DNA from 3 places in the Catenibacterium mitsuokai genome. Region 1 is predicted to be linked to each of the others. Evidence: a T-box and tRNA genes for the amino acid it is inferred to sense, from the RefSeq annotation. Region 1 holds a T-box; the other regions hold tRNA genes.
What was found. A T-box is a leader RNA that pairs with one kind of tRNA and senses whether it is charged. The one in region 1 lies ahead of ileS (isoleucine--tRNA ligase), so its partner is inferred to be a tRNA-Ile.

Region 1 (4,291 bases):
ACTATAAGGGCATGAGACAGATGAAAATCGTTAAGCTTGAGCCAATTGAAATGAATGATGAACAGAAGGCTTTATTCTTACCTCAACCACCTGTTGAAAAAGCAGTGATGCAGAAGGAATTAGATAAGTACATGAAGAAAATCCATAATATTCGTCTTTATGCGATTGTTCATGGTCTTATTGAGAAACACTATACAGCCTTTGTGAACTATCCCGCTGCAACTAAAAATCATCATGATTTTGCATCAGGTCTTCTTTACCATACTTTATGTATGTTGAAACTCGCAGATCAGCTTATTGAAGTATATAGCTATCTAGATGCTGATTTACTTTATGCAGGTGTTATTTTACATGATATCGGTAAAGTTAAGGAGTTCACCGGACCTATTGTCCCTGCCTATTCTATCGAAGGAAGTCTTGTAGGACATATTTCTATTGGTCATGCAATGGTTAAAGAAATGGCTGAAGAATTACATATTGAGGGAGAAGAAGTTTATCTACTAGAACATATGATTCTTTCTCATCATGGCAAACAGGAATTTGGTTCTCCAGTATTACCACAGATTCCTGAAGCAGAAGCATTAACACTTATTGATAATGTAGATGCACGTATGAATATGTTTGAAAAGGCACTTCATGATACAGAACCAGGATCATATTCTGCACGTATCTTTGGGTTAGAGAATAGAAATGTATACAAATCTCGTAATTGATGTGATATAATGAGAAAAACGACAGGAGGTTTGACATGTGTATGGATAAGGTAAAAGATTGGTTATTCGGTGAAGAAGAAGAAGGATATACAGAAGATTACAATACAGCACAAAACGGACAGGAACAAAAATCTAATATTTTTGAAAACAATAAGACTAAAAAGACAAGTGAGATGTTGAAGCCATTTGATGCCAACTCTAGTCTTGTATTATTCGAACCACGCGCTTATTCTGATTCTCAGGAGATTGGTGGTTATTTAAAGAAGAATAAGGCTGCTGTAGTTAACTTACATCGTTTACAGAAAGAACAGCAGAAGCGTGTAGTTGATTTCTTAACTGGTGTTATTTTTGCGATTGATGGTGATATTCAGGTAATTGGTCCTAAAATTTTCTTATGTACACCTAAGAATATCGGCGTAACTGGTTCAATCACTCTAGATGATGAACCACAAGCAGCTACGGAGGAATAAGTATTAGCATAGGCTAATACTTTTTTTATGAAAGATGTTAGAACATTTTAAGGGCGATGAAGAATTCGTTTCAAAAATATTAGATTACAAGGATCAGGCACTTTATTCACAGCGTATGATTCTTACACAATTTCTTGATCCTCATCAGCAGTCAATTGTAGAAAGTGTTATTGGACATGAACTTAAGGTAGAAGCGGATGGTGGATTTGATGGTGCGGAGAATAAGAGAGTATTAATTGCACCTGATTTCTATGAATTTGAACCTGAAGATTTTAAAGTAACTGTTTTTAGAGTAGATTATAATGACACATTTGGAAAACTAAAACATTCTGATGTATTAGGGGCCCTTATGCATTTAGGCATTAAGCGTCAATGTATTGGTGATATCAATGAAGAACCACTCTCTTTTGCCTGCATTAAAGAAAACAGTGATTATATTCGTATGAATTTAACACGTATTAAACGTTCCTCTATTCATCTTGTGGAAATGGAAGAACGTCTCTCTATTCATGCAGATACTTATACTAAAACAGTGATTGTTTCTTCTTTACGTCTAGATAAGATGGTCGCTGCATTATTTGGTATTTCTCGCAATAAAGCAGTTGACGCTATTCATGGGCAGTATGTCAAGCTTAACTACAAAGTTATTGAAGATATTTCAAAAATATGCGATAATAACGCTATAATATCTTTACGTCATCATGGCCGAGTAAAGATATTTATAACAGACAGAAGAACAAAGCAGGATAATTATGTAATAGAAGGCCAATATTATCGATGAGGGAACGATTATGGGATACATGTTCAATAAGCAGTTTCGTGGATATAATACGGAAGAAGTAGATGAAACTATTGCGAGTCTAGAAAAGAATATCCAGGACAGATCACTGCAGATTAGAAGACTTGAAGAAGAATTAGAAAAAATCAAAAAAGAGAATATTGCGATGGCAAATCGTCAGTCTATTGAACGAAAGACCAATGAGGAGATTTCCCGTCTTGCTTTAAAAGAAGCCAGTGAACTGATTACAAAGGCAAAGCATAATGCGAATATGATTCTGAAAGAATCAATGAATTATGTGAAAGGTTTAAGTGATGAAGTAGATGGTTTCAAGGATGAAGCAAAAGATTTCAGAGCTGAAATTGTAAAAATCAGCACAGAATTGTTAGAAACTATTGACAAATCAGAAATTTTTAGTTTAATTAATGAAGAAGAAAAAAAAGCGAAGAAAGAGAGCGCTGATCAAGAGAACTTATAGAGAAGCCGTGGGTGGTGGAAACGGTGAAGGTGTATTGGTCAGGAATCACTCTGGAGCTGCATCCTGAAATAAGTAGGGAATGCCGTTGATTGCGTTAAAATCTTAAGTGCATATCGAATGATATGAACAAAGGTGGTACCGCGTGCAAACGTCCTTTATGAAGGACGTTTTTTTATTTGTGAAAGGGGATATATATGAATTACAAAAGCACACTCTTAATGCCAAAAACTGATTTTGAGATGCGTGGTAAGCTTCCTACTAAGGAACCTGCTTACGTAGAAAGATGGCAGAACGCTAACATGTATGAAAAGGTTATCAAACAGAATGAAGGAAAAGAACATTTCATTTTCCATGATGGACCTCCATATGCAAATGGTAATATGCATGTTGGACATATGTTAAATAAGGTTATTAAAGACGTTATTTGTCGTTATAAGAATATGGAAGGTTTCTATACACCATATATTCCAGGCTGGGATACTCATGGTTTACCTATCGAAAATGCGATTCAGAAGCAGGGTGTAGATAGAAAATCTATGTCTACTGCAAAGTTCAGAGAAAAATGTTATGCCTATGCATTAAAGCAGGTAGAACGTCAGATGCAGCAGTGTATCCGTGTTGGAACATTTGCAGACTACAAACATCCATATTTAACATTACATAAGGAATTCGAAGCAAGACAGATTGATGTATTTGCGAAGATGGCTGTAGATGGATTAATCTATAAAGGATTAAAGCCAGTATACTGGTCACCTTCATCTGAATCAGCATTAGCTGAAGCAGAAGTAGAATACCATGATGTAAAATCACCTACTATCTATGTACGTTTTAAGGTAAAAGATGGTAAAGGCATCTTAGAAGGTGATGATAACTACTTCGTAATCTGGACTACTACTCCTTGGACAATCCCAGGAAACCAGGCAATCTGTTTAAACCCACGTTTCACTTATGCATTAGTTAAATCTGAAAAAGGCAATCTTGTTGTCTTAGAAGAATTAGTTGATTCATTATGGGAAACATTTGGATTAAAAGAAAAAGAAATCTTAAAGCGTTTCAAGGGTGAAGAATTAGAATACATCACATGTACTCATCCACTCTATCCAGAAAGAGAATCATTAGTCATCATGGGTGACCATGTTACAACTGATTCAGGTACTGGATGCGTTCATACAGCAAGTGGATTTGGTGTAGACGACTTTAACATCTGTCAGAAATATAAATTACCAGTTCTTGTAAACGTTGATGAACATGGCTGCATGATGGAATCATGTGGTGAATGGCTTGCAGGTCAGTATGTTGATGACGCAAACAAGACTGTTACAGTAAAACTAGAAGAATTAGGTGCTTTATTAAATCTTACTTGGATTACACATAGCTACCCTCATGACTGGCGTACTAAGAAGCCTATCATCTTCAGAGCAACTGACCAGTGGTTCTGTTCTATCGATAAGATCAGAGAAAAATTATTAAGTGAAATCGATAGCGTTAACTGGATCAATGAATGGGGTCATATCAGAATCTATAACATGATTAAAGACCGTGGAGACTGGTGTATCTCAAGACAGAGAACTTGGGGTGTTCCAATTCCAATCTTCTATTGTGAAGATGGTACTCCTGTTATTGATCAGAAAGTATTTGATCATGTATCTGCATTATTTAGAGAATTCGGTTCAAACGTATGGTTTGAAAGAGATGAAAAAGATCTTCTTCCAGAAGGTTATACAAACGAACATTCACCAAATGGTATCTTCAAGAAAGAAAAAGATATCATGGACGTATGGTTTGACTCAGGTTCATCACATACTGGTGTATTAGTAGAAAGAGGACTTGGTTATCCAGCTGATCTATACTT
Region 2 (4,291 bases), 230 kb from region 1:
AAAGAACATTTTGGATGTAAAGTAAGAAGTATCGAATTAAATGTACTACAAAGATGTGCAATGCATATTGCCTCTAAAGTAGATATTGATGAATCTTTCTTTATTGGTAAAAAGGCTGTAGAAACAGCACTTGCTGATCATACAAATGTTATGATGGGTGTTAAGAGAACTAACAATGATCCATATACTGTAGAATGTATCTACAGTAATGTACAGGATATTGCGAACCTAGAACAGAAAGTTCCAGCAGAATGGATTACTAAAGAAGGTAATGATATCACTCAAGAACTTTATGATTACTTATATCCATTAATTCAGGGTGAAATCGCTATTACTTATAAGAATGGTATTCCTTCATATATCGATATTGCCCATTTAAAAGAAAATTAAGAACGAATAAAGTCCCTTAGAATAATGGGGCTTTATTTATTTATTTATAGTTTAATTCAGAGTTTAATTTTAGTCCCGAATTGCAAGCAGAAACTGGAAATAAGAAGATAAGTTAGTTTTTATAGAAAATAGTATTACCAGTTACATTAAGTTTAGCTAGTTCGTTAAGAAATAGTTCTTCAGAAGAAAGATATCCAAGTATCTTTCTTTTCTTCTGGTTTATTTTATTGTTTATATCAATAGTTGTCTCCTTATCAATTGTATTAATATCAGTTCCTTTCTTAATGAAATATCTTATAAGTCCATTGCAGTTCTCATTTGAGGCTCTGTCACATGAATGATAGGGTCTACCAAAATAGACAGTGGTTCTTTTCTCTTTTGATTTTGGCTTCTGTTCTATATCCTTCCACCTAGAAAACTCACTACCGTTATCAAAGGTGATTGATTTAAAGATATCCTTAAAGCTATCACCATAGAACTTATGAAGCTTGTTTATCTGCATATAGACCTGCTTTGAAGATTTGGCAGAGATAGGAATCATATAATAGAAGCGTGTCTTTCTTTCAATCAGAGTAAGATATGCACCATTCTGTCCATCTCTAGGTCCAGTAACTAGATCACCTTCCCAGTGTCCGAATTCTTCTCTGTCCTTGATATATTCAGGCCTTTCGGTAATGGAAGTGCCTTTCTGTCTTTTTGGAATGTATGACTTCCAGTTCTTCTTTGTCTTTCTTCTGACCATGCGTGGAAGATCAATAGGTTTGATGGATGTTCTTCCCTGGTGGACATAGCTGTAAAATGTTTTAGTAGACACAGTCACCATATTCTTTATAATATCTGGCTGATGAAGCTTTAAATAGTTTATGGTCTCATCAATAGAGGATAATCTATTTGATTTTACTTCCTGTTCGACAAGAGAGATGAACTCTTTTGATTTTTCAAATTTAGAGTTATTTGGAATCTTATGATTCTTGGATCTCTTTTCAAATGCAGCCATGGCAGAAAGTTCATAATGAACCTTGAGATTGTAATCTCTAACAGAGATAGTGGCATCCTTGATGATAGAATATATATTAGAGACAGTAGTACCTACAGTAGAAGCTAACTCTTTAATGAATTGAGTCTTACCAATGTTACGCTTACCAGGATGGGAAGCATTGAACTGAATCAAAGAATTGATGATGAATTCATAATGAGAAAAATTAAGGTGTTTATTTTTTGCTTTTTGTGATATATTAATGCTGTTCATAGAAATCTCCTTATAAAGTGTGGTAACTATATAATACGATTTCTATGGACTTTTTTTATACAAAAATTGAAAATAGGGGCCTGCGGCCGCGCGAATTGGGATAAAGGGGCATGCCCCTTTATCCCAATTCCTTAATTCCAGTTTCATTTTACAATTGAGGGTTTAATTTTAGTTTAATTTTATTTATTTTTTTGTTGACGAGTGTATTTATACATGGTATTATAGGTGAGCAGTCACGAAATGGGCCTGTAGCTCAGTTGGTTAGAGCGCACCCCTGATAAGGGTGAGGTCGATGGTTCAAATCCATTCAGGCCCACCATTTCTAAAACTGTTAAACATGGGCCTGTAGCTCAGTTGGTTAGAGCGCACCCCTGATAAGGGTGAGGTCGATGGTTCAAATCCATTCAGGCCCACCATGTTTATTTAAAACCTTTGGGGCCTTAGCTCAGCTGGGAGAGCGCCTGCTTTGCACGCAGGAGGTCAGGAGTTCGATCCTCCTAGGCTCCACCATTTATAAAAATCAACAGACACGTTTGTGTCTGTTTTTTTACCTATTATTAAAGGACAGCCGAGAGGCTGTCCTTTTCGTGTTAGAATACGTATTCTTTTAATCTTTGCATAGCTTCCTGTAATAATGCATGTGGTAATGCAATGTTGAGTCTTATACCCCATGGATCATGGAACTGAACACCACTTTGCCAGTCTACACCTACATCCCATCCTTTTTGAATAAGTTCATCAATAGTCAGATGATTCTTTAGACAGTAGTCTTCACAATGTAGGAACACCATATAAGTCCCCTGCGTTTGAGATACTTCAATACCTTCTACATAATTTTTAATAAAGTTATAGGTATATTTCATATTCTGTTCAAGTACCTGATTTAATTCATTCACCCATTCAATAGATTCTTCACGATAGGCACCTATTAAAGCATGCATGGATAAAACGTTCATACTATTGTAATGTGTTGCAGTGGCTACTTTGTTGAGCTGTTCTCTTAAATAGTCATCACAAATAATATGATAGCTGCCAATAAGTCCTGCTAAGTTAAATGTCTTACTTGGTGCATAAATAGAGATTGTGCGTCTTTTAGCATCTTCACTAATACTATAAGTAGGAATATGCTTATACCCCGTAAATACAATGTCTGACCATATTTCATCTGATACGACAATGACATCATTTTCTTTGAAAACATTCATTGCCTGTTCAAGTTCTTCTTTTTCCCACACACGTCCACATGGATTATGAGGAGAACAGAGAACTGCTAAGCGAATGTTATTGTCTTTGATACGCTTGTCCATGTCTTGATAATCCATGCGCCACATGCCCTCTTCATCCTTTACAAGAGGACTTAATTCAGCCACTCGGTCTGTATCATTTAATACAGTGGAAAATCCTACATAAGTAGGACTATGGAAGAGAATCTTGTCTCCCGGCTTTGTAAAGGCATGAATGGCACTTGCTAGACATCCTAAAACACCATTCTCGTAACCAATATACTCTTTCTTTAAATCATGAATATTGTTTCTTGTCTTCTGCCAATACATGATGGCTTCATAATAATCATCAGATGGATAGAAATAACCAAATAGCGGATGTGCGATACGTTTATTGAGAGCATCCATTACACTTGGTGCTGTCGCAAAATTCATATCAGCCACCCACATTGGAATAATACTAAAACCTTCTTTAGGGAAAGTAGGTTTCTTGACATGACCTTTTTGAGATCCTACTGCATCCAAGGCCATGGCATCTTTTCCTTTTCTATCAATGATTGTTGTAAAATCGTACTTCATAAATAAATCCTTTCGTTTGTCATAGGCGGTAACCCACTGCCAATAGGTGGTGGGAGGAGCCTCGTAAATCGTATCTATTATCCCTGACTTTCAATATATTTTTGTATAGTTGCTGATGACACTTCTCCAATGCTACAAGCAAAATAACCATCTGACCAAAATATTTTTCCTTCCAATACTGTTTTGATAAGACCGAACTATACTTTTGCCATAAGTGGTATGTTGTTTCCTGCTTTACAATTCAAACTCTATCTGCTGTATCGTAACTTAATAAGAAATGTATATGGTCTTTGTCAGTTTTTATCGCAATAATTTCGTAGCGTGAGTATTAGTTATATCGAGAATCTCTTGTTTAACATCATCAGCAATAGAGCCTTTTAGTAGTTGTTTACGGTATTTGGTTACTAGAACTATATGTACTTTAAGGCTGTATTTTCGTCTGTTATGACGATTGTATCTACTATCCACAGTTCACCTCAAAATATAGATGTTTCTCTATAAATTAGATATAATATATAGTGAAATATCTATGAAAGGAGTACATCTATGGAACAGATGACTATTACAGCTAAAATTCAAATAATCGCAGCTGAAACAGATAAGTTTTTGCTTGATGAAACAATGTCTGTTTATCGTAATGCCTGTAATTATGTTTCAGACTATGTATTCCGCACTCATGACTTAAAGCAGTTTTCACTTAATAAAGCTTTGTATTCTACTTTACGAGAAAAGTTTAACCTTAAATCGCAGATGGCTCAGTCTGTTTTGAAGACTGTTATCGCCAGATATAAGACCATTCTTGAAAATCAGAATGAGTGGATTAAACCATCGTTCAAAAAGCCTCAGTACG
Region 3 (4,291 bases), 260 kb from region 1:
ATATGCAACACCTGACATTACGATTGGACATAATAAGAATGGAATAAATAGAATTGGATTTAATACTGTAGGTAAACCATACATAACAGGCTCTCCAATGTTGAATAAGCAAGGAGCAATACCTAATTTAGCAACCTGTCTGTAATGTTTATTCTTTGATACCATGAAAATTGCGATTAATAATCCTAATGTTGCGTACCATACGAATGCACCATATGACACACTAGTCCATAAATAAGGAATTTTTGTACCAGCCTTATATGCTTCAAGGTTAGAAAGTAAAGCAACACCAAATACACCTTCCATGATAGGTGCCATAACGTTTCCACCATGGATACCAAAGAACCAGAATAACTGAGTTAAGAATGCAACAGCAATAACTGAAACCGGGCTCTGAGAGAATCCTAATAATGGAGCCTGTAATACATCATAGATTCAATCGATAATTAGTTTACCAGTTAACTGGTCAAATGCAAATGTAAGAATTGCAACAACATACATTGCAACAAAAGCAGGAATAATAGATGTGAAAGGAACAGCGATTGCAGGTGGTACTGAATCAGGTAACTTAATAGTAATGTCTTTCTTCATAATCTTAGCGAAAACAATAACTGCTAAGAAGCCAATAATAATTGCAGTGAAATAACCTCTAGAACTTACCTGGTTACCAGGAATCAAGCCACTAACAGTTACTGATAAAGATCCCTTTGCATAACTTAAGCCAGCTACTTTGTTAAGAGCTTTAGCAACACCACTAGTTACACCTGATACTTCAAATGCTTTTGTCATTGATGTTCCTAAAGAAATAACAAATGATGATAATGCGACTAAGCCACCTGATAGTTTATCAACTTCGTATACTTTTGCAATGTTATAACCCAAAGCAAAGATGAATACAAGTGATACAATAGCAAGTGAACCATTAAAAATAAGACCGTTGATGTCTACTAACCACTGGAATGTTTTAGTAATTCCATCCCATCCGAACTATGAAGGGAAGTCTACTAAAAAGGCATTAATCAATAAAGCGATTGATCCTGTCATAACTACAGGCATAGTTGCAATGAATGAATCCCTTAATGCAACTAAATGTTTTTGAGTACCGACTTTCATAGCAATCGGCATCAATTTGTCGGACATAAAGTCCATAAATTTCTGATACATTTTTCTCTCTCCTCTTTTAATTGATATTACATCGATGTTTTATCTGCTATGATAGTAAAACATTTTAGTAAATAAATCAATTGTTTTACTCTATTTTTATACGTTTTTACTATTTATTTGACGATTTTACAGTTATAAGACCAATAAACTAATTATTTTACTGATTTTTTACCTATATTTCTTTAAATTAATAAGTAAAACAATTCTTTTATCTAGAAAAGTAAAGCATAATATTTTACCAACAAAATACAGTTTTCATTCTTCGTGAACTATTACATTAAATATACATTTATTTTTCAACTATATACTCACACCATTGGTATAATAAAGAAATCAAACAACTTTTTGTAATACCCATAGCCTGCATATGATATTAATCTCATCTTTCTCATGCCATTTAAAAGAATCCTATTAAAAACGTCTTTTATACCAGTAGTTTGTGGGTATTCAAGTTAATAATTTGTTTTTACAACTTTCATGCTATTTAAGATAATATCGCATCGGAATCAGATTTTCCTGGTTTCTCCGATTTTCCCAATTTCTGTATAATTTCTTTATTTTTTTATTGACGTGTCTACTTCTACATGGTATTATAGGTGAGCAGTCAAGAAATGGGCCTGTAGCTCAGTTGGTTAGAGCGCACCCCTGATAAGGGTGAGGTCGATGGTTCAAATCCATTCAGGCCCACCATTTCTAAAACTGTTAAACATGGGCCTGTAGCTCAGTTGGTTAGAGCGCACCCCTGATAAGGGTGAGGTCGATGGTTCAAATCCATTCAGGCCCACCATGTTTATTTAAAATTTCTTTGGGGCCTTAGCTCAGCTGGGAGAGCGCCTGCTTTGCACGCAGGAGGTCAGGAGTTCGATCCTCCTAGGCTCCACCATTTAGAACTTAACAGACACATATGTGTCTGTTTTTTTATTTCATTGCGTAAAAAAGAACCATAGTCCTACATAAAGGATTATGGTTCTTTACTTTTAGTAACCTGCACCAGTGTCTGTATTCTTCATGATTTTAACTAGGCGGCTTGTACCAAGTCTGTCAGCACCAAGTTCGATGAACTTTTCAGCATCATCAAATGACCTAATACCACCTGCTGCTTTTACTTTAACTCCTTCACCCACATGATCATGCATTAACTTTACATCATCAAATGTAGCGCCTGCAGTTGAGAACCCTGTTGATGTCTTAATGTATTCTGCACCTGCATTTGTGACTAATTCACACATCTTGATCTTTTCTTCTTCTGTAAGAAGACATGTTTCAATAATAACCTTTAAGATTTTACCATCACACGCTTCATGAATCTGACGGATTTCATCTTCTACTTCTTCATATCTCTTATCTTTTAAGAATCCGATATTAATAACCATATCAATTTCAGATGCACCATTTGCGATAGCATCCTTTGTTTCAAATACTTTTACTGCAGTTGTACTGTATCCATTTGGGAATCCAATAACTGTACAGATAGGAAGTTTACCATCCACATATTCTGCTGCCTGTTTCACATAAGCAGCTGGAATGCATGCAGATGCTGTACCATATTTGATTCCATCATCTAGGATTACCTTAATGTCTTCCCAAGTGGCACTCTGAGCTAATAATGTGTGGTCTACTTTTTTTAAAATATCATTTGTATTCATTTTATTTTTACCTCTCTTTACATAAACTATTATAACAGTTTATCTAAAATAAAGTAACCAATTATGTTTTCCGGCATCTTAATTCCAATTTTTTGTAATTATTGCACCTATAATCGTAAATGTATCAGTTTCTTTTAATTTCCTTTTTCTTAATAAAAAGAATAAGTTAAGCTCAAATTATAGTTTTCTTTGTTTCTATATTACTATAATGCTATAATGGGTGAAATATTAATAAGGAGGTTAATATAATATGTTAGATGCATTTGCGAATAACTGGACAATACTTGTTATTTCCTTCTTTATCTATAGTTTCTGTGGGTGGATCTGGGAATCACTTATCTGCCCTATCGCCACAGGTCATAAGATACATAACAGTGGTTTCTTAACCGGACCTTGCATTCCTATTTATGGATCAGGTGCGATTGTTGTATGTGCTTTATTTCCTATCTCTAAAGATTGGTCTCTTATTTTTATAGAAGGAGCTATTGTCGCATGCTTTATTGAATATCTCACATCTTATTTCATGGAAAAGATGTTTCATGCAAGATGGTGGGATTATTCTCAAATGAGATTTAATTTAAATGGTCGTATCTGTTTAGAAGGCTTCTTTATCTTTGGTTTCTTCTCTGTGACTGCCGTAAAGAATGTACAGCCATATCTAACTCATATGCTTATACAATATGATTATATTCCAATGGTTATTGCTTCTACTGTTTGTATCACACTATTCACAAGCGACTTCATTACTACACTTGTTGAAGCCACTCATCTTGCGAAAAAGCTTGAGACAGTCTCTCAGGATCTTAAGAAGTTTGCCGATGAATTAGAACTAGATATTCATAATGAAATTACAACAGATGATATCTTTAAGATTGCACGTCAATTAAAGGATAGTCACCGTGAACATCTTATTAAGAAATATTCACATCGTCGTTTAGTCAAGGCATTCCCTGATATCTTAAACAAATACCACACAAAAACTCAGAAATAATGCATCTGAGTTTTTTTCTTTTGTGTAAACGGTTATAATAAACAAGAGGAGGTGTGACCATGGAAAAGAATGCATTATTTAAACTCAGTTATGGTTTGTATGTATTAGGTGTAAATGATGGTAATAAGCCTAATGGCTGTATTATTAATACAGCTGTACAGCTCACAAGTAATCCTTATCGTATTGCAGTGACTGTGAATAAGGCGAATTACACTCATGATGTATTGATGAAGTCAAAGAATATGACTTTATCTGTGCTTGATATCACATGCCCTTTTGATATCTTTAAACGATTTGGTTTCCAGAGTGGTAAAGAGATTAATAAGTTTGATGGTTTTGATATGTATGATTTGAAAGACTCATTACCTTACTTAACACAATATGCAAATGCATATATGAAAGGTCATGTTATAGAAACATTGGATGAGTTAACACATACGATGTTTATTGTAGAACTTGATGATGCTGTTATCTTAAATGATCATGATTC

Region 2: it encodes a tRNA-Ile, which carries the amino acid that the T-box ahead of ileS (isoleucine--tRNA ligase) is inferred to sense. The anticodon was not compared.
Region 3: it encodes a tRNA-Ile, which carries the amino acid that the T-box ahead of ileS (isoleucine--tRNA ligase) is inferred to sense. The anticodon was not compared.

What each region holds. Positions count from the first base shown of each region.
Region 1 covers NZ_CP102271.1:965,081-969,371, forward strand. Annotated here, with positions in the region: gene NQ499_RS04840 (3'-5' exoribonuclease YhaM family protein) at 1-713, shown strand, start outside; gene NQ499_RS04845 (cell division protein SepF) at 755-1,183, shown strand; gene NQ499_RS04850 (YlmH family RNA-binding protein) at 1,218-1,964, shown strand; gene NQ499_RS04855 (DivIVA domain-containing protein) at 1,975-2,439, shown strand; T-box leader at 2,398-2,598, shown strand; gene ileS (isoleucine--tRNA ligase) at 2,634-4,291, shown strand, end outside.
Region 2 covers NZ_CP102271.1:731,449-735,739, reverse strand. Annotated here, with positions in the region: gene NQ499_RS03690 (6-phosphofructokinase) at 1-390, shown strand, start outside; gene NQ499_RS03685 (IS30 family transposase) at 503-1,639, opposite strand; tRNA gene NQ499_RS03680 (tRNA-Ile) at 1,882-1,958, shown strand; tRNA gene NQ499_RS03675 (tRNA-Ile) at 1,979-2,055, shown strand; tRNA gene NQ499_RS03670 (tRNA-Ala) at 2,074-2,149, shown strand; gene NQ499_RS03665 (MalY/PatB family protein) at 2,230-3,441, opposite strand; partial or broken gene tnpA (IS200/IS605 family transposase) at 3,519-3,909, opposite strand; gene NQ499_RS03650 (transposase) at 3,988-4,291, shown strand, end outside.
Region 3 covers NZ_CP102271.1:708,601-712,891, reverse strand. Annotated here, with positions in the region: partial or broken gene NQ499_RS03570 (PTS sugar transporter subunit IIC) at 1-930, opposite strand, end outside; gene NQ499_RS03565 (hypothetical protein) at 988-1,164, opposite strand; tRNA gene NQ499_RS03560 (tRNA-Ile) at 1,778-1,854, shown strand; tRNA gene NQ499_RS03555 (tRNA-Ile) at 1,875-1,951, shown strand; tRNA gene NQ499_RS03550 (tRNA-Ala) at 1,972-2,047, shown strand; gene deoC (deoxyribose-phosphate aldolase) at 2,142-2,810, opposite strand; gene NQ499_RS03540 (putative ABC transporter permease) at 3,061-3,801, shown strand; gene NQ499_RS03535 (flavin reductase) at 3,861-4,291, shown strand, end outside.